3 regions of the Streptomyces sp. NPDC058632 genome follow, and region 3 is predicted to be linked to each of the others. Evidence: riboswitches for the same ligand, from Rfam matches in the RefSeq annotation. Region 3 holds a riboswitch; each other region holds the start of a gene.

What was found. A riboswitch is a leader RNA that binds a small molecule or an ion and turns the genes downstream of it on or off. The one in region 3 is predicted to bind cyclic di-AMP.
Region 1: linked by a shared signal. The riboswitch ahead of ACFWVE_RS01795 (C40 family peptidase) and the one ahead of ACFWVE_RS08405 (M23 family metallopeptidase) in region 3 are both predicted to bind cyclic di-AMP.
Region 2: linked by a shared signal. The riboswitch ahead of ACFWVE_RS15755 (M23 family metallopeptidase) and the one ahead of ACFWVE_RS08405 (M23 family metallopeptidase) in region 3 are both predicted to bind cyclic di-AMP.

Annotation. Positions count from the first base shown of each region.
Region 1 covers NZ_JBHXQZ010000002.1:106,890-115,334, forward strand. The annotation lists gene ACFWVE_RS01785 (ATP-dependent Clp protease proteolytic subunit) at 1-397, shown strand, start outside; gene ACFWVE_RS01790 (hypothetical protein) at 405-713, shown strand; cyclic di-AMP (ydaO/yuaA leader) riboswitch at 1,047-1,260, shown strand; gene ACFWVE_RS01795 (C40 family peptidase) at 1,264-1,737, shown strand; gene ACFWVE_RS01800 (ATP-binding protein) at 1,929-2,396, opposite strand; gene ACFWVE_RS01805 (helix-turn-helix domain-containing protein) at 2,608-3,468, shown strand; gene ACFWVE_RS01810 (DUF397 domain-containing protein) at 3,478-3,702, shown strand; gene ACFWVE_RS01815 (8-amino-7-oxononanoate synthase) at 3,776-4,903, opposite strand; gene bioB (biotin synthase BioB) at 5,050-6,276, shown strand; gene ACFWVE_RS01825 (adenosylmethionine--8-amino-7-oxononanoate transaminase) at 6,269-7,549, shown strand; gene bioD (dethiobiotin synthase) at 7,551-8,267, shown strand.
Region 2 covers NZ_JBHXQZ010000035.1:29,127-38,914, reverse strand. The annotation lists gene ACFWVE_RS15770 (GNAT family N-acetyltransferase) at 1-382, opposite strand, end outside; gene ACFWVE_RS15765 (HPr family phosphocarrier protein) at 559-840, shown strand; gene ACFWVE_RS15760 (GntR family transcriptional regulator) at 1,032-1,745, opposite strand; gene ACFWVE_RS15755 (M23 family metallopeptidase) at 2,000-2,773, opposite strand; cyclic di-AMP (ydaO/yuaA leader) riboswitch at 2,787-2,950, opposite strand; gene ACFWVE_RS15750 (M16 family metallopeptidase) at 3,186-4,574, opposite strand; gene ACFWVE_RS15745 (M16 family metallopeptidase) at 4,571-5,965, opposite strand; gene ACFWVE_RS15740 (DNA topoisomerase (ATP-hydrolyzing) subunit A) at 6,377-8,833, shown strand; gene ACFWVE_RS15735 (CobW family GTP-binding protein) at 8,849-9,788, opposite strand, start outside.
Region 3 covers NZ_JBHXQZ010000015.1:10,273-20,060, forward strand. The annotation lists gene ACFWVE_RS08380 (asparagine synthase-related protein) at 1-98, opposite strand, end outside; gene ACFWVE_RS08385 (MFS transporter) at 816-2,240, shown strand; gene lhgO (L-2-hydroxyglutarate oxidase) at 2,371-3,585, shown strand; gene trmB (tRNA (guanosine(46)-N7)-methyltransferase TrmB) at 3,692-4,555, shown strand; gene ACFWVE_RS08400 (PrsW family intramembrane metalloprotease) at 4,608-5,978, shown strand; gene ACFWVE_RS08405 (M23 family metallopeptidase) at 6,078-7,112, opposite strand; cyclic di-AMP (ydaO/yuaA leader) riboswitch at 7,124-7,281, opposite strand; tRNA gene ACFWVE_RS08410 (tRNA-Met) at 7,607-7,680, opposite strand; gene ACFWVE_RS08415 (dihydrofolate reductase family protein) at 7,747-8,880, opposite strand; gene ACFWVE_RS08420 (cation:proton antiporter) at 9,353-9,788, shown strand, end outside.

The sequences.
Region 1 (8,445 bases), on a different contig from region 3:
GTCGGCGGTCTACGACACCCTGTCCTTCGTCACCTGCGAGGTGGAGACGGTCTGCCTGGGCCGGGCGGACGGGACGGCCGCGCTGCTGCTGGCCGCGGGGACACCGGGGAAGCGGTACGTCCTGCCGGGGGCGAGGCTGGTGCTCCGTCAGCCGGTACCGCCGGAGACCGTGGAGGGAAACGCGAGCGATCTCGCCGCCCGCGCGGAGGAACTGTCGCGGGTCCGCGGCCGGATCGAGGAGATCCTGGTCCGGCACACCCGCCGCACCCCGGAGCAGGCACGGTCGGACATAGAGCGGGACACCGTCCTCGACGCGCGGGCGGCGGTGGAGTACGGCCTCGCGGACCGGATCCTGACCGACCGCGAGGGCCGCCTCCCCACGTCCGGCGCGAGGTGAGCCACCGATGCTGCCACCCGAACTGCCACCGCTGCCCGCGCTGACCCGCGCCGAGGCCGAGTTGATCGACCGCTATCTCGAGGCCGTCGACCTGCTCGGCCGGATCAACCCTGCCCGCGACGGCGATACCTACCGCGGACTGCGCGCCGCACAGGCACTGGTCGGCAAGGCCGTCGCACTGCGCGACGCGCTGACCGTCATGCACCGGCGCGGCGAGACCGAACTGCACGCCGCCACGCTGGCCCGGGCCCTGCGGGTACTGGACGGCGACCGGCGCACGGCCCGGGTCACGCTGCCGCCGGGCTCCGGCAGTTGACGCCCGTACCGGTCCACCCGCGGTCGGCGTCGGCAACACGTCCGCACCTGAGCCGAAACGGACCAAGGGGGGTACCACCAACCGGCGTATACGAACCACTTCTTTTCGGGCCGTCACAGTTGCGCACCACGCGTGGCCGCGTACCGGAACAGGTCATTCCGATGCTGGTCCGGGACTCCTCGGCATTCCGGACGGCAGCCCGGACAGGGGGCTGTCCACTCGAACGGATGAGTGGTGAGTAACAACACAAACCCCCGGTTCCGTTGGGATTTCGGGCCGAGGGTTGCCAAGATCGCTCACTGACGACAAGACCCCGCCACCGCGGCGGGGCGATCCGGGCGGACGCCGAGTCCTGCCGCCGCCCGGATGACCGGTCGACAGGAGTGGATCGGCAGGAGTGGAGGACCCGAGCATGACGGGTCGCCGGAACGGGAGTTCGACTTCCGTGCCGAGCAGCCCTTGGGGTGAAGCCGCACTCGTGCGGCCGGGCAACTTCGCCAGCCCGAATCCGACAGGTCATCCTTCACAGGCGGCTGACGAAGGGTTGCGCATGACCGCGCTCAATCGTGTCCCGTCCCTCATGGCCAGGGCCGGCACGGCCTCGGCCCTCACCCTCGCCGCCGTGGGCGGCTCGATCGTCCTCCCGGGCACCGCCTCGGAGGCGGCGGCCGCGACCACGGCCACCAAGGCTCTCCAGATCGCGGCGTCCAAGAAGGGCGCGCCCTACCGCTGGGGCGCCACCGGACCGAGCCGCTTCGACTGCTCCGGACTGACCCTCTACTCGTTCAAGAAGGCGGGCAAGGCACTGCCCCGTACTGCGGCCCAGCAGTACAACAAGACCCGCCACATCTCCGCCTCGAGCCGCAAGGCGGGGGACCTGGTCTTCTTCCATTCGGGCCAGAACGTCTACCACGTGGGCATCTACGCGGGCCAGGGCAAGCTCTGGCACGCCCCGAAGACCGGGGATGTGGTGCGCCTGCAGAAGATCTGGACCCACAGCGTCTGGTACGGCCGGGTGAAGTGATCCGCGAGGGCGGCGGTACCCCCTGCCGCCGCCCCGCCGGACACGCCGGACGACGCCCGGAGAACACACGGTGTGGCGGCTCGAGAATCTGCGCATCGTCCGAACGGCCGAGCAGGCCCCCTTCTCGGCCCTTCTCCCGGCCCTCCTTTCGATTCTCTCCCTCCGCTCGCCCGCGTTCCTGCCGCGGACCCCTACGGTTCCTGCTGTCCTGCCGCCTCGACCGCCGTGACCGGTTCGGCGGGAACGGTCCACGGGAGGACGACGGAGACGGTCTTTCCCCCCTCTCCGGTGGGGCGGACCCTCATCCTGCCTCCGCACTCCACGGTCAGCCAGCGGATGATGACCAGCCCTCGGCCGTTGTCCTGCTGGACCGCGGCGGGGAGCCGTTTGGGGAACCTCGGGTGGCTGTCGGTGACCCCGATGCACAGCTGGTCGTCACGGTCGAGGGCGATGTCCACGGTGAACGTGGGCGACTGCCCCAGGGTGTGCTGCACGGCGTTGGTCACGAGTTCGGACACGATCAGCCGGATGGTGTCGGACACTTCCGTGTCTTCCGGCATGCCCCACTCCGCCAGCGTGCCCACCACATGGGCGCGGGCCGCGGAGACCGAGGCAGGATCGCTCGGCAGAGTGATGGACGCTTCCAGATGGTCTGCCATGGCGATGTCGTCCCTTTCCACGGGACCGCAGTCCGGCACGGAGCGGCTGATTCGAGTACGGTCCCGCACTGGTGCTTCGTCGTCAGACTGCCATCACCACAGGGCGTCGGCGACGATACGGCCAAGATATGCATATATCTGTCGCTCAAAGCGGTGAACTCTGCGACGGGAGACCGTATGCGGGCGGCCCGGAGGGAGTAAGGGGGAAACCATGCAACACGGTCCTGCGGTACGCCGCCGGAAACTGGGCGCCGAACTGCGCTCGCTGCGCACATCGGCGGGTTTCACCAGTGGTGAGGCGGCCCGGCTGGTGGGCTGGCACCAGTCGAAGGTGAGCCGGATCGAGACGGGCACGAGCGGGGTGAAACCGGCCGATGTGCGGTTACTGCTCGATGCCTACGGCCTGACCGACCTTCAGTTACGGGAGTTGCTGCTGGTGTTGGCGGGATCCGACGACAGCAGCGGACGACACCATTGGTGGCATGCGTACCGGGGTGTACTCCCGCCCACCTACCGGGACTTCATCAGTCTGGAGTCCCAGGCCGGCGCGATGCGCACGCTGGAGACCACCGTGGTTCCCGGGCTGCTGCAGACGCCCGAGTACGCGCGGGCCGTGACGGAGGCGGCGCTGGAGGGCGCTTCGGAGGAGCGGCTGGACACGCTGGTGGAGGTGCGACTGGCCCGGCAGGACGTCCTGCGGGCCGACCCGCCGCTGGAGTTCAGCGCGGTCCTGGACGAGGCGGTGCTGCGTCGGCAGGTCGGCGGCCCCGGCGTCATGATCCGCCAGCTGGAACGGCTCGTGGAGGCGGCACGCCTTCCCCAAGTGCGGCTTCAAGTACTGCCGTTCACTGCCGGGGCGCACATCGGCGTCACCGGCCCTTTCGTAATCTTCTCATTTTCGCGCACTTCTGATCTGGATGTTGTAGTTCTCGACCACTTGACGAGTAGCCTCTATCTGGAGCGGAAAGAAGACCTCCGGGTGTACTCGGAGGCTTTCAACGCCCTTTCGGTCCACGCCCTTTCACCCGAGGACTCGTTGGATTTCATCGCCGGGACAGCTGCCGGCGTGTAAGGAGGCACGATGCCCGTACCGCCTCGGACCCTTTCCCCCAGCACCGGCCTGCACGGTGTGCGGTGGCTGCGCAGCAGCTACAGCACGGGCGCGAACAACTGCGTCGAGACGGCCCGGCCCGCCACCGGCCCCGGTGCCGGACTGCTCGCTGTACGCGACTCCAAGGATCCGGACGGACCCGCGCTGCTCGTCTCCCCCGGGAGCTGGGCGGAGTTCGTGGCCGCGGTTCACTGACCTGCCGGTCCTCCGGCGCCCACTCGCACTCGACCGTCCGTCATCGGGCGACTCACGGCCGTGCCTCGCCGACTCATGGCCGCGTCTCGCCGATCACCTGTACAGCGCGTTCGATCTCGGTCCCGGACAGGTCCGCGCGGGCGGTCAGTCTGAGCCGTGAGATGCCGTCGGGCACGGAAGGAGGACGGAAGCAGCCCACGGACAGGCCGGCCGCCCGGCAGTCGGCCGCCCATCGCACGGCCTGCTCCGGGGACGGGGCCCGCACGGAGACGACCGCGGCGTCGGGGCGTACGGCGTCGAGACCCGCGGCCGTCAGCCGGTGGTGCAGGTCGCGCGCCACCGCGCCCGCCCGCGCCGCGCGCCCGGGTTCACGGCGCAGCAGCCGCAGGGCGGAGAGCGCGGCGCCCGCGGCCGCCGGGGCGAGGCCCGTGTCGAAGATGAACGTCCGGGCCGTGTTGACCAGGTGCTCGACGACCCGTGCCGGGCCGAGCACGGCTCCGCCCTGGCTGCCGAGCGACTTGGACAGCGTGAGCGTCACCACGACGTCCTCGGCGCCGGCGAGCCCCGCCGCGTGCGGGGCACCGCGTCCGCCGTCGCCGAGCACCCCGAGGCCGTGGGCGTCGTCGAGCACCAGTCCCGCGCCGTGTTCACGGCACGCCCCCGCCAGCGCGGCGAGCGGGGCCGCGTCCCCGTCGACCGAGAAGACCGTGTCGGACACGGCCACGGCGGCTCCGTCGTGCCCGCTCAGCGCCTTGCGCGCGGCGTCGGGGTCGGCGTGCGCCACGACCTGCGTCCTGCCCCGGGCCAGCCGGCAGCCGTCGATCAGGGAGGCGTGGTTGCCCGTGTCGGACACGATCAGCGAACCGTGCGGGGCCAGCGCGGTGACGGCGGCGAGGTTGGCCGCGTAGCCGGAGGAGAGGACGAGGGCCGCCTCGAAGCCGCAGAAGTCGGCCAGTTCGCCTTCCAGCTCGGTGTGCAGCTCGGTGGTGCCGGTGACGAGCCGGGACCCGGTGGCCCCGCCGCCCCAGGTCCGCGCCGCCCGCGCCGCGCCCTCGGCCACTTCCGGGTGCCGGGCCAGGCCCAGGTAGTCGTTGCTCGCCAGATCGAGGAGCGGTGCGCCGGCGGCCCGCGGGCGCAGGGTCCGTACGAGTCCGGCCCGGCGGCGCAGCTTTGCCTGCTCGTCGATCCAGCCGAACGCCATGGGTCCTCCGGTGCTTTTGTAGGCAGTGAACAGACAGTAGCGGGACGGTCGGCGGACCACTGTGTGGCCATGCCCACAGCCGGCAGCGCCTCTGTTGTACGAACCCTCCTTGGCCGGGGCGGCCGAATAGGACAGGATCGGCTCCCATGGATCTGCTGAACACGCTGGTGGACAAGGGGCTTCGGCGCGAGACGCCGACCCGTGGGGAAGCGCTGGCCGTCCTCGGGACGTCCGACGACGATCTGCTCGACGTGGTGGCCGCGGCCGGGAGGGTGCGGCGGCACTGGTTCGGGCGGCGGGTGAAACTCAACTATCTGGTCAACCTCAAGTCCGGCCTGTGCCCGGAGGACTGCTCCTACTGCTCCCAGCGGCTCGGCTCGAAGGCCGGCATCCTGAAGTACACCTGGCTCAAGCCCGAGCAGGCCTCGGACGCGGCCGCGGCCGGGCTGGCGGGCGGCGCCAAGCGGGTGTGCCTGGTGGCCAGCGGCCGCGGTCCGACCGACCGTGACCTGGACCGTGTCTCCGACACCATCAAGGCGATCAAGGCGGGCAACGAGGGCGTCGAGGTGTGCGCCTGCCTCGGACTGCTCTCCGAGGGCCAGGCGGAGCGGCTGCGCGAGGCGGGCGCGGACGCCTACAACCACAACCTCAACACCTCCGAGGCCGCCTACGGGGACATCACCACCACGCACACGTACGCCGACCGCGTGGACACCGTGCAGAAGGCGCACGCGGCCGGTCTGTCCGCATGCTCCGGGCTGATCGCCGGCATGGGTGAGAGCGACGCGGACCTGGTCGACGTGGTCTTCGCGCTGCGCGAACTGGACCCGGACTCGGTGCCGGTGAACTTCCTGATCCCGTTCGAGGGCACACCACTCGCGAAGGAGTGGAACCTCAGCCCGCAGCGGTGCCTCAGGATCCTGGCGATGGTGCGGTTCGTGTGCCCGGACGCCGAGGTGCGGATCGCGGGCGGCCGGGAGGTGCATCTGCGCACGCTGCAGCCGCTCGCGCTGCACCTGGCCAACTCGATCTTCCTCGGGGACTACCTCACCAGCGAGGGCCAGGCGGGCCGGGCCGACCTGGAGATGATCGCGGACGCCGGGTTCGAGGTGGAGGGCACCGACCGCGTGACACTGCCCGAACACCGCACGGGCGCGGGCGGGGCGCACGACGGGGGTGGCGGGTGCGGGGCGCACGAGGGCGGTGGCGGGTGCGGGTCGGCGTCCTCCGGCGCCGGGACGTGCGTGGGTACGGAGGCGGCCGCGGGTCCGGAGACGGTGAGCGAGGGGGCGGGCCGGGCCGACGGGCCGCGTACCGATCTCGTCTCCGTCCGCCGGCGGGGTGCCGGAACGGATCTCGCGCCCAATGCCTGAGCGGTCCGTACCCGAGCTTCTCGAGCTGGACCGGCGGCACGTCTGGCATCCGTACGGGCCCATGCCCGGCCGCGGGGAACCGCTCGTCGTGGAGTCGGCGAGCGGGGTACGGCTGCGGCTCGCCGACGGCTCGGGCGAGCTGGTCGACGGGATGTCGTCCTGGTGGTCGGCGATCCACGGCTACAACCACCCGGTGCTGAACAAGGCCGCGCGCGACCAGCTCGGGCGGATGAGCCATGTGATGTTCGGCGGGCTCACGCACGAGCCCGCCGTCCGGCTGGCGAAGCTCCTCGTCGACATGTCACCCGACGGCCTCGAACATGTCTTCCTCGCCGACTCGGGCTCGGTGTCGGTCGAGGTGGCCGTCAAGATGTGCCTGCAGTACTGGCGTTCGCTCGGACGGCCCGAGAAGCGGCGGCTGCTGACCTGGCGGGGCGGCTACCACGGCGACACCTGGCAGCCGATGTCGGTCTGCGATCCCGAGGGCGGGATGCACGAGCTGTGGACCGGGGTGCTCCCGGAGCAGGTGTTCGCAAAGGCCCCGCCTGCCGAGTACGAGGAGTCGTACGCCGAGCACCTGCGGGAGCTGATCGGGCGGCACGCCGGCGAACTGGCGGCCGTGATCGTCGAGCCCGTGGTGCAGGGCGCGGGCGGCATGCGCTTCCACTCCCCCGCGTATCTGCGGGTGCTGCGCGAAGCGTGCGACGCACACGACGTGCTGCTGGTGTTCGACGAGATCGCGACCGGGTTCGGGCGTACGGGCGCGCTGTTCGCGGCCGGGCACGCGGCGGTGGCGCCGGACGTGATGTGCGTGGGCAAGGCGTTGACCGGCGGCTATCTGACCATGGCGGCGACGCTGTGCACCGCGCGGGTCGCCGACGGCATCTCGCGCGGCGACGTACCGGTCCTGGCGCACGGTCCGACGTTCATGGGCAATCCGCTGGCGGCGGCCGTGGCCTGCGCCTCGATCGAGCTGCTGCTCGGGCAGGACTGGCTCGCGGAGGTCAAGCGCATCGAGTCGGGCCTGCGGGACGGGCTGGCGCCCGCGGCCTGCCTGCCGGGCGTCCGCGACGTGCGGGTCCTCGGCGCCATCGGCGTCGTCCGGCTCGATCACTCCGTGGACATGGAGGCGGCCACGCGCGCGGCGGTGCGCCGGGGCGTGTGGCTGCGGCCGTTCCGCGATCTGATCTACACCATGCCGCCGTACGTCACCGGCGACACGGACGTGGCCCGGATCGCGGACGCGGTGTGCGCGGCGGCCGAGGAGGGATGACATGCCGGTACTGGTGATCACGGGCACGGGCACCGAGGTCGGAAAAACGGTGGTGACGGCCGCGGTCGCCGCGACGGCGCTCGGGGCCGGCCGGTCGGTGGCCGTGCTGAAGGCGGCACAGACCGGGGTGCGGCCGGACGAACCCGGGGACGCCGAGGAGGTCGCGCGGCTCGCCGGAGCCGTCACGGCCGCCGAACTCGCCCGGTATCCCGACCCGCTGGCGCCCGCCACCGCCGCCCGCCGGGCGGGCCGGGCGCCGGTGCGTCCGCACGACGTGGCCGAGACCGCCGTCAAACTGGCCACCGAGCACGATCTGGTGCTGGTGGAGGGCGCGGGCGGGCTGCTCGTGCGGTTCGACGAGGAGGGCGGGACGCTGGCGGACGCGGCGGCACTGCTGTCGGCGCCGGTGCTGGTGGTGGCGGCGCCGGGTCTCGGCACCCTGAACGTCACGGAGCTGACGACCCGTGAACTGCGCTCGCGCGGGCTCGACCCCGCGGGTGTGGTGATCGGCAGCTGGCCCGCGGAGCCCGGTCTGGCCGAGCGCTGCAACCTGCGGGACCTGCCGGACGTGACGGGGGTGCCGCTGCTGGGCGCGGTACCGGCCGGCGCGGCGGCCCTCGCCCCGGCCGGCTTCCGGACGTCGGCGCCCGGATGGCTGGCGGCGCGGCTGGACGGCACGTGGGACACGGCGGCGTTCCTGGGGCGGGAGACCGGCTGATCTCCCGCGCGGGCCCTGTGGTCCGGGCACCGGTGCCCGGACCCGTGGTGCGGCGGTCCGGTGCTCCCTCGCACCGGCGGCCCCGGGCCCCGGTGCGAGGGGTGCGCGGAGTCCTCACGGGGGACAATCACGGCAGGGCCCCGGTCGGCCCCGGGGCCCGTCCTGCGGGAAGCGGGCC
Region 2 (9,788 bases), on a different contig from region 3:
CGGAGACAGGAGGGGTGGGCGCGGAGCGCCCTCCGGCAAGGGTGGTGGCGGGCGACGGGTGGGAGGACGCGGGCGTTCCGCCGGGGCCGATCCGGTCGTAGCGTACGGTGGCGATGAACTCGCCGCCCACGGTGGCCGCGAGCCCCACCCGGTCCACGAAGTCGTGGTGCGTGAAGCGGTGCACGTCCTTGGCGGACAGGCGGGGGTAGGGCGCGAAGAAGCGGTAGTACTTCGACTCGTCCGACACCTGCTCGTAGAAGCTGACCAGACGCTCGGCGTCGTCGACGGTGATGGGGCGGACGCGCGCGGTGCCGCCGTCGCGCAGCACCACGTCGGCCTCCCAGTGGGCGGGATACTCGTGCCGGTCCGACGAGGTCTGCATGGGCCCCAGAGTACGGCTCGCGTACGGCAATGGCGCGAGGCAGTCTGTGGGGGCACGGGCCGGACCGAGGCCGCGGTCGGGTGCCGCCGGGGAGCGGGAGCGGATGCCCCTCCTCTGCTTGCTTCACGATATGGGAAACTGGTCTAGACAACCTGAACTGCGAAGGGCAGCACCACATGGCTGAGCGCCGCGTCAACGTCGGCTGGGCCGAGGGCCTCCACGCCCGTCCCGCCTCCATCTTCGTCCGATCCGCCACGGCCACAGGCGTCCCGGTGACGATCGCCAAGGCCGGCGGCAATCCCGTCAACGCGGCCTCCATGCTGGCCGTTCTGGGCCTGGGCGCCCAGGGCGGCGAGGAGATCGTCCTCGCCTCCGACGCCGAGGGGGCCGACGCCGCCCTCGACCGGCTGGCGAAGCTGGTCTCCGAAGGTCTCGAGGAGCTCCCCGAGACCGTCTGAAACACCCGGCAGCGGACGGAGCCGCGTCACCCATTGCGGGCGACGCGGCTCCGTTGCTTTTTCGGGCCGCCGGTTTCCCCGTCCACCGGTTCCCCCGACCACCACTCCCCACACACAATCCCGCACTCACGAAAAATGGCAGGCGAATTTCACTTCCACCGAATTCCCTTCTCTTGTATACGGTCTCCGTGTTAATGCCGGAGACTCGGCGTGTTTACGGGATGTTGCGAGTTCCTCACACGCTCGGCGCGGGCCGCCCGGTCCGCGCGCCCGGCCCCCGCGGTGAAACGCAGGCGGTGGGCGACGGTGGCGCGCTCGGTGTGCAGCGCCATGACCGTACGCGCGCGCTCGCCGTCGCCGCGCACCACGGCGTCGACGATCGCACCGTGCTCCGCCCAGCACTCCACGGGGTCCCTCGTCCCCCGCACCTCGTACATCCAGCCGATCTTGTGCCGGAGCTGGATCAGCGTCGACGTCAGCGCCGGACTGCCGGACGCCTGGGCGAGCGTCTCGTGGAACCAGCCGCCCAGTGAGCGCAGGTCGTCACTGTGGCCTTGACGGGCCCGTTCCTGGCCCAGCCGGACCAGACCGCGCAGCACCTTCAGATGGGCCTCGGTGCGGCGCTGCGCGGCACGCAGGGCACCGAGCGGCTCCAGCAGCAGCCGCATCTCCAGCAGGTCGGCGGCCTCCTGCTCGGTGGGTTCCGCGACGCACGCGCCCGCGTGGCGCCGGGTGACCACGAAGCCCTCGGCCTCCAGGGTGCGCAGGGCCTCCCGGACGGGGACGCGCGAGACACCGTAGCGCCGGGCGAGGAGTTCCTCGGTGAGCCGGCCGCCACGCTCGTAGACACCCGAGACGATGTCGTCCCGGATCGCCGTGCACACCGAGTGCGCCGGAATACGCATGACCGACCTCCGAATTAATCCCCGCATAACGCCAACGGGTGACGCCCGTTCCGTGACTCTATTGCAACGCGCGCGAATTTCCGACGGCGAGCCGGGAATCATGTCCGTTTTTTGGACAACGGGCCGCCGAAAACACCGAAAGCCCCGACTCGGAGAGCCGAGCCGGGGCCATTCCACGGAAAGCGGACACCTGGGGCGTCAGGGGATCACGCGGACGCCGAGGTGTACACCACGGCCAGGGGACGTGCCCCCGGTCAGACGTTCGCGCCGTGCGCGCGGAGGTACGCGACGGGGTCGATGTCGGAGCCGTACTCGGCGGTGGTGCGGGCCTCGAAGTGCAGATGCGCGCCGGTGACGTTGCCGGTGGCGCCGGAGACACCGATCTGCAGGCCCGGGGTGACCTGCTGGCCCACCGAGACACCGACGGACGACAGGTGGCCGTACTGGGTGTACGTGCCGTCGTGCATCCTGATCACGACCTGGTTGCCGTAGGCGCCGCCCCAGCCGGCCTCCACGACGGTGCCCATGCCGACCGAGAGCACGGGGGTGCCGCTCGCGGCATGGAAGTCGACACCGGTGTGGGTGCCGGAGGACCAGACGGCGCCGCCGGACAGGTAGCCGGTCGAGACGTAGGAGCCCGCGATCGGGGACACGAAGGTGTTGAGACGCTTGCGCTCGGCCTCACGCGCGGCGCGCTCTTCGGCCTCGCGGGCCTTGGCGGCCTCCTCGGCGGCCCTCTCCCGGGCGGCCTCCTCGGCGGCTTCGCGTGCGGCTGCCTGGGCCGCCTCGCGTGCGGCCTCGTGCTGGGCGGAGGCCTGGGCGTCGACCCGGGCGGCGACCTCGTCGCCCATGCTGATCACGGGGGTCAGGCCGGTCTGCGCCGCGGCGGGTCCGGCGGCGAGCGCCGGAGCGGAGAGGGAGCCGATGACACCGGTGGTGGTGAGAGCCGCGACGCCCGCCGCCTTGGCGGTGCCGCGATGCACGCGGCTGGGACGACGGTGCTTCCCGGTGGCGCGGGTGAACGCCATGTACAGGGTGGTCCTTTCCTTCCTTCTCGCCTACCGGGTTAGCTGACGGGTTCGGAGCAGGAAGGTCTCCTACGGACCCCCTCGCGGCACGCGCGGGCGTCCGATTCACCCCAGGGACGCTGATGGGTCCCCGGCTCCCCCGGCTCACGCCGTACGGGGACTCGGCGATGACTGTCCGGTGCCGCGGGTGCGGCGCACTGCCCGACGAACAGACCGCCTGACGCTAAGCGGGGCGTCTTTCAATTCCCAAACGGATCCCGGATTTTGTAGCGCATCCCACAGGGCAGACAGGCACCTCCTGCCCCAATTCGGGCATAAGGGGGCCCTGGTGACGTTCTCGTCACCAGGGCCCCGCGCGCGTGCGCGTCCGGCGTGCGGTCGGACGGCCGCCGGCAGTGCGCCGGCGGGCCGTCTACTCGGCCGGCACCACCGTGACTTCGCCGATGCCGAGCGCCTCGACGGGCTCCTTGATCTGCGCCGCGTCGCCGACCAGGACGGTCACGAGGCGGTCCACCGGGAAGGCGTTCACCACCGCCGCGGTCGCCTCCACGGTGCCGGTGGCGGCGAGCCGCCGGTACAGCTCGGCCTGGTAGTCGTCGGGCAGGTGCTGCTCCACCTGGTCGGCGAGAGTGCCGGCGACGGCCGCGGCGGTCTCGTACTTGAGCGGTGCCACGCCCACCAGGTTCTGCACGGCGACATCGCGTTCGGCGTCGGTGAGGCCTTCCGCGGCGAGGGTGCGCAGCACCGCCCACAGGTCCTGCAGGGCGGGTCCGGTGTTCGGGGTGTCCACGGAGCCGCTGATGGCGAGCAGCGACGCGCCGGTACCGTCCGGGGCGGACCTGAGGACCTGGCCGAACGACCGCACGCCGTAGGTGTAGCCCTTCTCCTCGCGCAGGACGCGGTCCAGGCGGGAGGTGAGGGTACCGCCCAGGCAGTAGGTGCCGAGCACCTGCGCGGCCCACACGCGGTCGTGCCGGTCCCCGCCGACGCGGCCGATGAGCAGCTGCGTCTGTACGGCGCCGGGACGGTCCACGATCACGACGCGGCCCGTGTCGTCGGCGGTGACCGGCGCGACGGGCCGCGGCCGGGCCGCCGATCCGGTCCAGGCGCCGAGGGTGTCGCCGATCAGCTCGTCCAGGTCGGTGCCGGTGAGGTCGCCGACGACCACCGCGGTGGTCGTCGCGGGGCGGACGTGATTCTCGTAGAAGGCGCGTACGGCCGCCGAGTCGATGCCGGCGACCGTCTCCTCGGTGCCCTGGCGCGGGCGGGACATGCGCGACGTCGCCGGGAACAGCTCCTTGGAGAGTTCCTTGGCGGCGCGGCGGGACGGGTTGGCCAGCTCGTGCGGGATCTCGTCGAGGCGGTTGCGGACGAGGCGCTCGATCTCGCTGTCGGCGAACGCGGGCGCCCTGAGGGCGTCGGCGAGCAGTCCGAGCCCCTTGGCGAGCCGGGAGGCCGGCACCTCCAGGCTCAGGCGGACGCCGGGGTGGTCGGCGTAGGCGTCCAGGGTCGCGCCGCAGCGCTCCAGTTCGGCGGCGAACTCCTCGGCGGAGTGCTTGTCCGTGCCCTCGGAGAACGCCCGCGCGGTGATGGTGGCGACACCGTCGAGACCGGCCGGCTCGGCCTCCAGGGGCGCGTCGAGGAGCACCTCGACAGCGACGATCTGCTGGCCGGGGCGGTGGCAGCGCAGCACTGTCAGACCGTTGCCGAGGGTGGTGCGCTCGGGGGCCGGGAAGGCCCAGGGCCGGGCCTCGCCCGCCTGCGGCTGGGGGTGGAAGTCCATCGTGGCGAGCTCGGTCACTTCGCCGTCTCCTCGTTCTCGTCGGTGCCGACGACCGCGGCTTCTTCGATGTCGGCGACTGCGGCTTCTTCGGACTCCCCGGCCTCGGGGGCGACGGGCTCGTAGACGAGCACCGCGCGGTTGTCGGGACGCAGGCGGGCCTCGGCGACCTCCCGGACGTCCTCGGCGGTCACGTCGAGGATGCGTCCGACGGCGGTGAGGGCGAGCTGCGGGTCTCCGAACAGGACGGCGTACCGGCACAGTTCGTCGGCCCGGCCGGCGACGGTGCTGAGCCGGTCCAGCCACTCGCGCTCCAGCTGGGCCTGGGCACGCTCCATCTCCTCGGCCGTGGGCCCCGCCTCGGCGAACCGGGCGAGCTCCTCGTCGATCGCGGCCTCGATGACGGGCACCTCCACGTCACCGGACGTCTTCACGTCCAGCCAGCCCAGGGAGGGCGCCCCGGCCAGCCGCAGCAGACCGAACCCTGCTGCCACCGCCGTACGGTCCCGTCGTACCAGCCGGTTGTAGAGCCTGGAGGACTCGCCGCCGCCGAGGATCGTGAGCGCCAGGTCCGCGGCGTCGCTCGCGCGGGTGCCGTCCTCGGGCAGCCGGTAGGCGGCCATCAGCGCACGCGCGGGGACCTCCTCCTCGACGAGCTCGCGCAGCTCCTCGCCGATGATCTCGGGCAGCGAGCCGTCGCGGGGCTCGGGCTTGCCGTCGTGGGAGGCGATGGAGCCGAAGTACTTCTCGATCCAGGCGAGCGTCTGTTCCGGGTCGATGTCACCGACGACGGAGAGCACGGCGTTGTTCGGCGCGTAGTACGTGCGGAAGAAGGCGCGGGCGTCCTCCAGGGTGGCCGCGTCCAGGTCCGCCATCGAGCCGATGGGCGTGTGGTGGTACGGGTGGCCGGCCGGGTAGGAGAGGGCGGTCAGCTTCTCGAAGGCCGTGCCGTAGGGGACGTTGTCGTAGCGCTGGCGGCGCTCGTTCTTGACGACGTCCCGCTGGTTCTCCATGGACTCCTCGTCCAGGGCGGCCAGCAGGGAGCCCATGCGGTCGGCCTCGAGCCAGAGGGCGAGCTCCAGCTGGTGGGTCGGCATGGTCTCGAAGTAGTTGGTCCGCTCGAAGCTGGTGGTGCCGTTGAGCGAGCCTCCGGCGCCCTGGACCAGCTCGAAGTGGCCGTTGCCCTTCACCTGCCCGGAGCCCTGGAACATGAGGTGCTCGAAAAGGTGAGCCAGACCGGTACGGCCCTTGACTTCGTGACGCGAACCGACGTCGTACCAGAGGCACACCGCCGCGACGGGGGTCAGGTGGTCCTCGGAGAGCACCACGCGCAGGCCGTTGGACAGCCGGTGCTCGGTCGCTGTCAGGCCGCCGGAGCCTGCCTGGGCGGTGGCCGTGTGACCCATGGGCATGTACGTCCCTTCGATCGCGGAGGCGGTCGTCGCATCCGCCGTTTGTGCCGGTCCTGCCACTGTATGCAAGCGTGCGGAGCGCCGGTGAAGTTCCCGGAGGGGACCGGATACGCCGAGAGCGAGAACCGCGGGTACGGGTGGGACGACGCGATACGCACGGGGTTCGTGGGACGCACGGGGTTCGTGGGACGTACGGGATCACGGGCGGCGCACGGGGTGGTGCACCCGGCGCCGGCTCTTCCCGGCCATCCCGCTCGCGGCGCCGGCGGGAAGTCCGCGTACCCTGCCGGCACCCCGCCCCCGGTCCTCGGCGAAGGGCGGCGGCGGGGTCATGGTCCCGGTTGTCGGTGCGGCGGTCCACAATGGTCCGCGTCAGATACCGTCCCACGCTTCAGCAAGGAGCCGGCAGCGATGGCCCGCCGCAGCACGAAGACCCCGCCGCCCGACGACTCGTACGAGGAGCGGATCCTCGACATCGACGTCGTCGACGAGATGCAGGGCTCCTTCCTCGAGTACGCGTACTCGGTCATCTACTCCCGCGCCCTACCGGACGCGCGCGACGGCATGAAGCCGGTGCACCGCCGCATCGTCTACCAGATGAACGAGATGGGCCTGCGCCCCGACCGCGGCTATGTGAAGTGCGCGCGCGTGGTCGGCGAGGTCATGGGCAAGCTGCACCCCCATGGCGACGCGTCGATCTACGACGCCCTGGTGCGCATGGCACAGCCCTTCTCGATGCGGGTCCCCCTGGTCGACGGCCACGGCAACTTCGGCTCCCTGGGCAATGACGACCCGCCGGCCGCCATGCGGTACACCGAGAGCCGGATGACCGAGGCCACGAGCCTGATGACCGAGTCCATCGACGAGGACACGGTCGACTTCGCGCCCAACTACGACGGCCAGGAGCAGGAGCCGACGACCCTGCCCGCCGCGTTCCCGAACCTCCTGGTGAACGGTGCGTCGGGCATCGCGGTCGGTATGGCCACCAACATGCCGCCGCACAACCTCCGCGAGGTGATCGCGGCCGCCCGCCACCTGATCCGGTATCCGAACGCGGACCTCGACGCCCTGATGAAGCACGTCCCGGGCCCCGACCTGCCCACCGGCGGCAGGATCGTCGGCCTCCCGGGCATCCGGGACGCGTACGAGAAGGGCCGCGGCACCTTCAAGATCCGCGCGACGGTCACCGTGGAGGAGGTGACGGCCCGCCGCAAGGGCCTGGTCATCACCGAGCTGCCGTTCACGGTGGGCCCGGAGAAGGTGATCGCCAAGATCAAGGACCTGGTCGGTTCGAAGAAGCTCCTGGGCATCGCCGACGTCAAGGATCTCACCGACCGCGCCCACGGCCTGCGCCTGGTCGTCGAGATCAAGAACGGCTTCGTGCCGGAGGCGGTCCTGGAGCAGCTGTACAAGCTGACGCCCATGGAGGAGTCCTTCGGCATCAACAACGTGGCCCTGGTGGACGGCCAGCCGCTCACCCTGGGCCTCAAGGAGCTGCTGGAGGTCTATCTCGACCACCGCTTCACCGTCGTCCGCCGCCGCTCGGAGTTCCGCCGCGGCAAGCGGCGCGACCGTCTGCACCTGGTCGAGGGCCTGCTCACGGCGCTGCTGGACATCGACGAGGTCATCCGCCTGATCCGTTCCAGCGACAACTCCGCGCAGGCGAAGCAGCGTCTGATGGACCGGTTCTCGCTGAGCGAGATCCAGACCCAGTACATCCTGGACACCCCCCTGCGCCGCCTCACCAGGTTCGACCGCATCGAACTGGAGGCGGAGCAGGAGCGGCTGAACACGGAGATCGAGGAGCTGACCCGCATCCTGGAGTCGGACGCGGAGCTGCGCAAGCTGGTCTCGTCCGAGCTGGCCGCGGTGGCGAAGAAGTTCGGCAACGACCGTCGCACGGTCCTGCTGGACGGGGCGGCCGCCCCGGTCGCCGCCGTGCCGCTTCAGGTGGCGGACGACCCGTGCCGGGTACTGCTGTCCGACACGGGCCTGCTCGCCCGTACGGCGGACGCGAAGCCGTTCCCGAAGGGCGCGCACGCCAAGCGGGTCAAGCACGACATGATCGTCTCGGCGGTGCCGGCCACCGCCCGTGGCGAGGTGGGCGTGGTCACCTCCACGGGGCGCCTGCTGCGGGTGAACGTCGTCGACCTCCCGCAGCTGCCGGAGTCGATGCCGACCCCGAACCTCTCGGGCGGGGCGCCGATTTCGGAGTTCGTCTCCCTGGAGGACGACGAGCGGGTGATCTGCCTGACGACGCTCGACGAGTCGTCGCCGGGCCTCGCGCTCGGCACGGAGCAGGGCATCGTCAAGCGGGTGGTGCCCGACTACCCCTCCAACAAGGAGGAGCTGGAGGTCATCACCCTCAAGGAGGGCGACCGGATCGTCGGCGCCGTCGAGCTGCGCACGGGTGAGGAGGACCTGGTCTTCATCACCGACGACGCGCAACTGCTGCGCTACCAGGCCGCGCAGGTCCGTCCGCAGGGGCGTCCCGCCGGCGGCATGGCAGGCATCAAGCTCGCCGAGGGAGTGAAGGTCATCACCTTCACGGCGGTCGATCCGGGGGTGGACGCGGTGGTGTTCACGGTCGCCGGCTCACGCGGCACGCTGGACGACTCCGTCCAGACGACGGCCAAGCTGACGCCGTTCGACCAGTTCCCGCGCAAGGGCCGGGCCACCGGCGGTGTGCGCTGCCAGCGGTTCCTCAAGGGCGAGGACTGCCTGTCCCTGGCCTGGGCCGGCCCCACCCCGGCCCGCGCCTCCCAGAGGAACGGGACACCGGTCGACCTGCCGGAGCCCGACCCGCGCCGCGACGGCTCGGGAGAGTCCCTGCCGAAGACGGTGGCGGTGGTGGCGGGACCGGTCTGACCCCGCGGGACCGGTCTAACCCCGCGGGACCGGCCGGCCCTGCGGGTCGTCCTGGCTCTGCGGGTCGTCGGGCTCCCGTACGTACCGCAGCACGCCCCACATGCCCTGCTCGTCGGCGTGTGGGGCACCGGGGCCGTCGAGGGCGTCGCTGCCGCAGGCCTGCTCCAGCTCCTTGCGGAGGGCGGCGGTGTCGATACCGGTCCCGATGAGCACCAGCTGCGTGAGCCGCTCCGCACCGGCCGGCCAGGGCTCCGGGTAGAACCGGAGGAACCGCCCGACGGCATGCACGGCGTACCGGTTCCCGGCGTCGTACGGCCCGAAGTCGACGTATCCCTTGATCCGGTAGAGCCCTTCCGGGCGGCTGTCGAGGAACCGGATCAGCCGCCGCGGATCGGGGGACGCCGCGGAGGCGAAGGACAGGCTGTCGTACCGGGCGTGCAGATGCCCGGCGTGCTCGTCGTCCGCGTCGGGGCCGTGCCGGTGCAGGTCGTCGAAGGAGAGCTGTCCGACACGCTCTTCACCGGGCCGGCAGTCGAAGAGGAACTCCGGATCGACGCGGCCGTGCGTGGCGGGAACGACGGCGGCGCGGTCGACGAGCGACCGCACGGCGTCGAGCACGCCGTCCGCGTCCACCGCCCGGTCGAGTTTGTTCACGACGACCAGATCGGCGAGGCCGAGGTGCCGGTCGATCTCGGGATGCCGGGTCCTCGTCTCCTCGAACTCGGCGGCGTCCACGACCTCGACGAGCCCGCCGTACACGATCCGGGGATGTTCGCTTGCGAGCACCATCCGCACGAGCTCCTGCGGCTCGGCGAGACCGCTGGCCTCGATGACGATGACGTCGATCCCGGCGGACGGCCGCGCCAGCCGCTCGAGATACACGTCCAGCTCACTGCCGTCGACGGCACAGCACAGGCACCCGTTGCCGAGCGAGACGGTCGAGTCGCCGAGCGCT
Region 3 (9,788 bases):
ACCGGTTGCAGTGTCTCGCCGTCGGAGCCGGTGGCGCCGACGGAGCCGAACGCCGGGGCGCCCGCGGCGGCGCTGCTCCATCCCACCAACCACCGCATCGACGCCTCCACAGGCTGTGGACAACCGGTGCACCGTACGCACCGGTTCACCCATGCTGCCATGACGGAGGCGCTCAGGAGGGGTGCCGGTACCGCATGTGCTCCGTCGAATGCGCCCCGGCGGATACTCCTACCCCGTTCCGAACACCCGCCCGAGGCAAGAAGATCGTCCACCCGCGACCATGCACCCGTCTGCACCGCTGCGACGCGAATGCGCCCCCCAGCGCGCCCCAAGAACCCCTAACGCGCCCTCAACTGCCATGGTAGATGCGTTGATAGCCCCGGAACAGCGGGGTCGATTTTCGGCCAATTCGGAGAGGTGAGAACACTCTCGAACACGCTCCGTACAGGCCCTGCGCACCGCCCGGCGGTCGCGCGGTCCGGGAGACGGAGTGCGCCTCCCGGACCGTTCCGCCGCCCGCGGGGATGAAGGCGGCAGTGTCCCCCAGCCCACCGGATCCAGTACAGCGGGCCGACCCACGCATGGACCATGGAACCGCCCTCTCGATGACCGAAGGAGAGCGCACGCACGGGCGCACGGCCACACGCCGGGAGCATGCCGCAACTGCGCGTATCGGACCCGCACTTCAGTACGGACCACAATCCCGCCATCCGGAAGAATGCCCCTTAACGCTTGGGATGCGGCGAACTACGCTGGGTTTACGAATGCCGCACGGTTATGCCAGGGCGGCAGCCGTCTGTGTCGAGGGGTGGCTCATGTCCAGGGAGCAACGCGGGCCGAACGAGAAGCTCGGCACCGTTCTCACCCTCGCGGGTATCTCCAACGCGGGCCTCGCGCGGCGCGTCAACGACCTTGGCGCACAGCGCGGGCTGACCTTGCGCTACGACAAGACGTCGGTGGCGCGCTGGGTGTCGAAGGGCATGGTGCCGCAGGGTGCGGCGCCGCACCTGATCGCCGCCGCCATCGGTCAGAAGCTCGGCCGCCCGGTGCCGCTCCACGAGATCGGCCTGGCGGACGCGGATCCCGCGCCCGAAGTGGGCCTGGCCTTCCCCCGGGACGTCGGACAGGCGGTGAAGTCCGCCACCGAGCTGTACCGGCTGGACCTGGCCGGCCGCCGCGCGGGGTCCGGCGGCATCTGGCAGTCGCTCGCCGGATCGTTCGCAGTGAGCGCATATGCAACGCCTGCCTCGCGCTGGCTGATAACCCCGGCCGACAGTTCGGTCGCGCGCGAGGTGAGCCCCGCGGAGGGCTCCGCCGCACCGGCCAGAGTCGGCCACAGCGATGTGCGCAAGCTGCGCGAGGCCGCCGAGGACGCGCGCCGCTGGGACTCCAAGTACGGCGGCGGCGACTGGCGTTCGTCGATGGTCCCCGAGTGCCTGCGGGTGGAGGCCGCACCCCTGCTGCTCGGCTCCTACGCCGACGACGTGGGCCGTTCCCTGTTCGGCGCGTCGGCCGAACTCACCCGGCTGGCCGGCTGGATGGCCTTCGACACCGGCCAGCAGGAGGCCGCCCAGCGCTACTACATCCAGGCCCTGCGCCTGGCCCGCGCGGCGGCCGACGTCCCCCTGGGGGGATACGTCCTGGCCTCCATGTCCCTCCAGGCCACCTACCGCGGCTTCGGCGACGAGGGCGTCGACCTCGCCCAGGCCGCGCTGGAGCGCAACCGCGGCCTGGCCACGGCCCGCACCATGAGCTTCTTCCGGCTCGTGGAGGCCCGCGCGCACGCACGCGCGGGCGACGCCCCGGCGGCCGGCGCGGCACTGAAGGCGGCCGAGGGCTGGCTGGAACGTTCCCGCCCCGGTGACAGCGACCCGGTCTGGCTGGGTTTCTACTCCTACGACCGCTTCGCCGCCGACGCCGCCGAGTGCTACCGCGACCTGAAGGCGCCCCGCCAGGTCCGCCACTTCACCGAGCAGGCGCTGTCGCGGCCGACGGAGGAGTTCGTCCGCTCGCACGGGCTGCGGCTCGTCGTCTCGGCGGTCGCCGAACTGGAGTCGGGCAACCTGGACGCCGCCTGCGAGCAGGGCGTGCGCGCGGTGGAGGTGGCCGGCCGCATCTCGTCCGCGCGCACCACGGAGTACGTCAGGGACCTCCTGCACCGCCTGGAGCCCTACGGCGACGAACCCCGCGTGGTCGAACTGCGCGAGCGCGCCCGGCCCCTGCTGATGACTCCCGCCTGACCCCGGCCGCCACCCCGACCGCCACCCCGACCGCCCCATATCGGCACGCCTCGGCAGACCCTTGTCGCTTCCGGGGTTTACGGGCGTTGTCAGTGGCGCAGTGCACTATCGGGACCGGGAGGTGGTGCGGGTGGCGCAGCGGACGTACGACTGCGATGTGCTGGTGATCGGCGGCGGCATCGTCGGCCTGTCGACGGCGTACGCGATCACCCGCGCGGCGCCGGGCACGCGGGTCACCGTGCTGGAGAAGGAACCCGGCCCCGCCCGGCACCAGACGGGTCGCAACAGCGGCGTCGTCCACAGCGGCATCTACTACCGCCCCGGGTCCCTGAAGGCGCGGTACGCGGTACGGGGCGCGGCCGAGATGGTCAAGTTCTGTGCGGAGTACGACATCCCGCACGCGGTGACGGGCAAGCTGATCGTCGCCACCGGCCGGGGCGAGCTGCCCCGCCTGCACGCCCTGGCCCAGCGCGGCCGGGAGAACGGTCTGACGGTCCGCGAACTGGGCGCCGCGCAGATCTCCGCGTACGAGCCGGAGGTCGAGGGCCTGGCCGCCCTGCACGTCGGCACCACCGGCGTCTGCGACTACGCGGCGGTGGCCCGCCGGCTGGCGGCCGCGTCCGGCGCGGAGATCCGCTACGGCGCGCGGGTCACCCGCATCGACCGTCGCGCGGACCGGGGCGTGGCCGCCCTGACCGCCGCCGGGGACGTCGTGCGCGGCCGGGTCCTGGTGAACTGCGCGGGTCTGTACTGCGACGAGATCGCCCGTCTCACCGGCGACGACCCCGGCATGCGCATCGTGCCGTTCCGCGGCGAGTACTACGAGCTGGCCCGCCCGGAGCTGGTCCGCGGCCTGGTCTATCCGGTACCCGACCCGGCGTTCCCGTTCCTCGGCGTCCACCTCACGCGCGGCGTCGACGGTGGCGTCCACGTCGGGCCCAACGCCGTACCGGCGCTGGCGCGCGAGGGCTACCACTGGCGTACGGTCCGCCCGCGCGAGCTGGCCGCCACGCTGGCCTGGCCGGGCTCCCGGCACCTGGCCCGCCGCCACTGGCGGCACGGCAGCGGAGAGCTGCACCGTTCCCTGTCCCGGCGGGCCTTCACCGAGGCGGTCCGCCGGCTCGTGCCCGCGGTCCGGGAGGCCGACCTGGTCCCGGCCACGGCGGGCGTACGGGCCCAGGCGGTCCTGCGTGACGGCACCCTGGCCGACGACTTCCTGATCCAGGAGACGCCCCGCGCGGTCCACGTCCTCAACGCCCCCTCGCCCGCGGCGACGGCGTCCCTGCCCATCGGCCGGGAGGTCGCCCGCCGGGCCCTGGCCGCCCTGGACGGCGTGCCCCGCTGAGGCGGCCGCCCCCACCGGTTCCCCGTCGCCCACGGGAGCGACCTCATGACCGACCCAGGAACCGACCGCGGAGCCCTCGCACGACCCCCGTAAAATCGACAGCACTGTGTCTGACTCCGTAAGCACCCCCGAAGCCCCCGCCCCGCACCCCGGGCACACGCCCGGCGTGTCGGTCCGCCCCACCCGGGAGAAGGGCGAGCCCCGCTTCCCGGACGGGCCGAAGGCCGATCCCGCCGGGTCGCACTTCGAGCGGCGGATCCGGAGTTTCCAGCCACGCCGGAGCCGGGTCACCGCCGGGCAGGCGGACGCGTTGCAGCGGCTGTGGCCCCGGTGGGGCTTCGACGTCGACGGCAGGCAGCGCCTCGATCTCGCCGCGTTCTTCGGCAACGACCGCCCGGTCGTCCTCGAGATCGGCTTCGGCATGGGTGAGGCGACCGCGCGCATGGCCGCCGCCGACCCGGGCACCAACATCCTCGCCGTGGACGTCCACACCCCCGGCCAGGGCCATCTGCTCGGCCTCGCCGACCAGCACGGCCTGGAGAACGTCCGCGTCGGCAACGGCGACGCGATCATCCTGCTGCGCGAGATGCTCACCCCCGACGCGCTGGGCGGGCTGCGTGTCTACTTCCCCGACCCCTGGCCGAAGAAGCGGCACCACAAGCGCCGGCTGATCCAGCCCGCCTTCCTCGACCTCGCCGCGACCCGCCTCGCACCGGGTGCGCTCCTGCACTGCGCCACCGACTGGGAGCCGTACGCCGAGCAGATGCTCGAGGTGCTGACCGCGCACCCCGGCTTCGAGAACACCGTGGCGGACGGCGGTTTCGCGCCGCGTCCGGGGTTCCGGCCGCTGACCCGTTTCGAGGGACAGGGGCTGGACAAGGGTCATGTCGTGAACGACCTGCTCTTCCGCCGCGTACAGCACGTCGACCGGGACGCCGACCGGGAGGGCCGGGACGCCGTCGGCACCTGAGCCCACCTGGTGGTCCTGCGGGCAGCACCGTTCCCTCGTTAGGGTCAATGTCGTGGCCATCAGCCGTCCGTACCCGACCCGGCCCGGCGCGGCCTCCGGTCCTGCAGGGCCGGCCGACGGGCCCGCCCTGCGGCATGCGCACTGGTGGCAGCGGCCCTGGGTGCGCTATGGGGCGCTGACCGCCCTTCTCTCGCTCTCGGGCCTGGTCATCCTGGGACTGGTCCGCGAGCAGACCGGCACGGAGGGCTTCCTGGTCGGGCTCGGCCTCGCCGTCCTGCCGGTACCGCTGCTCGTCGCCGCCTTCCGCTGGCTGGAGCGCGTCGCGCCGGGTCCCTGGCGCAACCTCGTCTTCGCCTTCGCCTGGGGCGCCTGCGCCGCCGCGCTCATGGCGATCGTCGCCAACAGCTTCGCCACACGGTGGATAGCGACGGAGACGGCCGACCCGTCCCGCGCGGACACGCTCGGCGCGACCGTCATAGCCCCGGTCGTGGAGGAGTCCGCGAAGGCCGCCGCCGTCCTGCTGGTCTTCCTGTTCCGCAGACGCGACTTCACCGGAATTCTCGACGGCGTGGTGATAGCCGGGGTCACCGCCACCGGCTTCGCCTTCACCGAGAACATCCTCTACCTCGGCACCGCCTTCGGTACCGACCAGCTCACCGGCGGCAGCGGCGTCTCCTCCGTCACCGCGGCGACGTTCTTCGTCCGCGTCGTCATGTCGCCGTTCGCGCACCCGCTCTTCACGGTCCTCACCGGCATCGGCTTCGGAATGGCCGCGCTCGCCGCCCGGCGGCGCCGCCCGGTGCGCGTCCTGCTCCCGCTCGGCGGCCTGCTGCTCGCGATGGGCATGCACGCCCTGTGGAACACCTCATCGGCCCTCGGCGAGTACGGCTTCTTCGCCGTGTACGCGGCGTTCATGGTGCCGTCGTTCGGCCTGCTGACCTGGCTGGTGGTGTGGACCCGGCAGCGCGAGCTGCGGACCGTACGGGAGGAGCTGCCCGCGTACGTCAGGGCCGGCTGGCTGACCCCGGCCCAGCCCTACGCGCTCGGCTCGATGCGGGCCCGGCGTATCGCCCGGCGGTACGCGCGCCGGCACGGCGGCCGGACCGCTGCCCGTGCGGTGGCGCAGTACGGGGCGTACGCGACGTCGCTGGCGTTCCTGCGGCACCGGGGGCGCCGCGGCCGCGTGGGCGCGGACTTCGTCGTACGGGAGCACGAGCTGCTGCGCGAGATGTGGCACCGCCGCAGTACGGCCCGCCCGGCCCTGGAGTACGCGGCCCGAGCCACCGCACCGCCCGCCCCGCCCTGGCCGGTGCACGGCCCGTACCGCATGCCCGAAGCGCGCGGAGGGTACGGCCCGTACGGCGCCGTGGGCCCCGGGCGCCCCGGGCGCCCGGCGTCCGGGCCGAACCCGTACCGCTCCTGAAACGCCGGACCGGCAGTCCTGACGTCGGGGGGCGTCGTCAGGACTGCCGGGGCTGTGGCTGCGAGGGCGCAGGACGCGAGACCGGCCGGGGCCGGAATCTCAGACGGTGAGGCCCTTCGACTGCATCCAGGCCATCGGGTCGATGCCCGAGGCGGAGCCGGCCGGGTGCACCTCCATGTGGAGGTGGGCGCCGGTCACGTTGCCGGTGGCGCCGACGCGGCCGATCACGTCGCCGGTGTTGACCTGCTGGCCGACGCTGACGCTGATGGAGGACTGGTGGGCGTACCAGATCTCGGTGCCGTCGTCGAGGGTCAGCACGGTCTTGTAGCCGTACGAGCCGTCCCAGCCGGCGGAGGTGATCGTGCCGGTGTGGACGGCCTTGAGCAGGGTGCCGGTGGGGGCGGCGAGGTCCAGGCCCGTGTGCTGGCCGGAGGACCAGTAGGCGCCGGCCTGACCGAAGGTCGAGGAGATGGTGTACGAGGAGGTGGGCAGCGTGTACTGCTTGGCCAGGGCGGCGAGACGCTCGGCCTCGGCCTTCTTCTCGGCCTCCTCCTCCGCCTTCTTCTTCGCGGCGGCGGCCTTCTCCTCGGCCTCCTTCTTCGCCGCGGCGGCCTTCTCCTCGGCCTCCTTCTCCGCCTTCGCGGCGGCTTCGGCGGCGGCCTTGTCCTGGGCCTGGCTCTGCTGCTGCTCGACCTGGGCCATGATCCGGGCGCGCAGCACCTCGCCGGCGTCGGAGGCGGTGCCCTGTTCGGCCTCGTCGACGACCGCGCCGATGCTGCTGAGCGGGGTGGCGGAGCCCTGGGGGGTTTCCTCGTCGGAGATGAGGGAACCAACAGAGGGAAGGTCCGGTACGGAGATGGAGACCGGCGGCTTGCCGGTCTGGGCGCTGGCCATGCCGCCACCGGCGACGGCCGCTATGACACCGACGCCCAGGACGGTGGAGCTACGGGCGAGGCCTCCGCCGCGCTGCTTGCCGACACGATGCCGGCCGCGCACGGGACGAACGGACTCCTCGGTGGGGTTCCACTCCTCGAAGGGGCCCTCGTCGGTGCGGATGCTGCCGTAGCCGAAGGTTTCGCTGTCGTGCCGGCTCGGCATGAAGAGGGCCTCGGGGGCAGGCCGATTGGACGCCACGTGGGCGCGCTCCTTTCCTTCCTTCTCGCCTACCGGGTTAGCTGACGGGTTCGGAGCAGGAAGGTCTCCTACGCGCGTATACCGTCCGTGTCTCCACGGGGGCACTCGCGCGATTCACCCCAAGATGTTGGTTCCCCGGTTCCCTTGCGGGATTCGGCGCGTGCGCACGGAGCCGACTCGTGTGACGGCTGGGACGACCGCGCTGCGTTATCGAACGTTAATAGACGCGAGGGTCGTATTCCAAGCCGTTCCTCTTGATCGTTAACGATTCCCGCACAGACTTAAGCGCCACGACCGGTCAAAACCGGGCGAGTTGACCTCACCGCACTCGTCACACTCGAGTTGACGGTGCGTCAATTGTTATGCGTAGCGAGGCGGCCCGATCACCTGACGTGACATCGACGTGGGAGTACCCGGGGACGCGCTCCTGAAACGGGACGGACGGAAACGGCCGAGGGCCGGAACCCTTTCGGATTCCGGCCCTCGGCGTTCAGTAGCGGGGACAGGATTTGAACCTGCGACCTCTGGGTTATGAGCCCAGCGAGCTACCGAGCTGCTCCACCCCGCGTCGTTGTGTTCACCAGCATACGGCATCCGCGGGGCACTCCGCACACGCGTTACCGCCGCCCCTGCGTCACCGGCCGATCAGATGGCCGTTCGGCGCCTCGGCGGCCTCCTTGTGCTCCGGCAGGAGGACGACCAGGGCGCCCTCCGCGGCCAGCACTCCGCTGCCGTCGGCGCCCGTCACGAAGGTGTCCGGCTCCCGCCACGCGGTGACCACCCGCCGTACCCCCGCGTCCAGGATCAGCCGGGCGCAGGGCGCCGGACGGGAGGCTCGGCGGGCACAGGGTTCCAGGCTGGAGTACACGCTGGCGGTCGCGAGCCGCGGGTCCGCGGGGTCGATCCTGGCGAGAGCGGCCTCCTCGGCGTGCACCATCGGATCGCCGCCCTCGCGGGAGTGGCCCCGCGCCAGCTCGGTGCCGTCGGCCGCGACGACCACCGCGCCCACGCTGAACGCCGTCTCCGAGGGCGGGCACCGCTCCGCCAGTTCACAGGCGAGGGCCAGCCAGTGGTGGTCGGCGGCGACGGGGAGCGGGCCGGCGCCGGGGGCGGTGGGCTCGTAGCGCATGAGGACGACGTCGCCGATCGGGCGGGTCTCCAGCAGCCGCAGCCGGCCGCCCTGGTAGGGCCCGGGGCCGAAGAGGCGGGCGGCGTCCGGGTCGCCGACGAAGAGCGGGGCGAGGACCAGCTGGAGCTCGTCGGCGAGGCCCTGGGTGAGGAGCTGGGTGTGGATGACGCCGCCGCCCTCGACCATGAGCCGCCGGACGCCGTACGCGTCGTACAGGTGCGTCAGGAGCCGGCGCCAGTCGAGCTCGGCCCCGAGCTCCACGATGTCGGTGGCAAGGCCGTGGGCGCGGGCGCGTTCGGCACCCTTGTCGGTCGTGTAGAGGACCTTCGCGCCACCGGTGTGCCAGAACCGCGCCGCCGGGTCCAGGTCGCCCGAGCCACTGACGGTGACCTTCAGCGGGTAGGCGGGCCGGCCCCCGGCGGCCCGGGCGGCACGCCGCTCGGGCGCGTTGACCAGCAGCCGGGGGTTGTCGGCCCGGATCGTGCCGGCGCCGACCAGGATCGCGTCCACCGACGCCCGTACCTCGTCGACCCGGTCGAAGTCCTCCGGCCCGGACAGCAGCAGCCGCTCGGGGCCGGTGTCGTCGAGATACCCGTCGAGCGAGACGGCGGCGGACAGCAGGACGTACGGGTGGGGCATCGACGGCGCTCCTGACGGGGGCGGGGCGAGGGCTGGGCTGGGCTGGGCTGGGCTGGGCTGGGCTGGGCTGGGCGAAGAGAGTCTCGCACCCGGTGTGTTCCCGCGCGGAGGGAAGCCGTACGGTGTGCCACCGCCACGTGGCGCGAAACCGTACGGCGTAAAAACGCGCGGTGGCCCCGTCGCCCCCGGCGACCGGCCCGTGATGAGGGGCCTTCCCCCACACCTCATGGGTGTCGTCCGCCACCTCGTTTGGGTGGTGTCACGGATGGCGAGCGCCCGGGGCCGGATGTGAGCGTGGAGGAACACCGGGGCCCGGTCCCGGCACGCACCGGCCGCCACCGCTCCGCACCCGGGGATGTACCGGCCGCAGCCCCGTACGGCGGAGAACCCCCACCGATACGAAGGAGCAGTCCCCACCCGGATCGGTCGATCGGATCCCGCTCCGTCCCCGTGCTGTGGAAGGTGGTGACCCGTGGGACATGCCGACACCCTGCTCGCCATGGGCGGCGCGTTCCTCGCCGCAGCGTTCCTCGCCCGCCTCGGCAGCCGGATCGGGCTGCCGACGATCCCCCTGTTCATGCTCGCCGGCATTCTGCTCGGTCCGCACACACCGGGGCTTGTCCTGGTCGAGGACGCCCACGACTTCTCGATGCTGTCGGCGCTCGGTCTCGTCCTGCTGCTCTTCTACCTCGGCCTGGAGTTCCACCTCGACGACCTGAGACGGGGCGGCAAACAGCTCATCAGCGCCGGTGGCATCTACCTGGCGCTCAACGTCGGCGCGGGGCTGGGATTCGGGTTCGCCCTCGGCTGGGGAGCGCGGGAGGCCCTGGTGCTCGCCGGGGTGCTCGGCATCTCGTCCTCCGCGATCGTCACGAAGATCCTCATCGAGCTGGGTCACATCAGCCGGC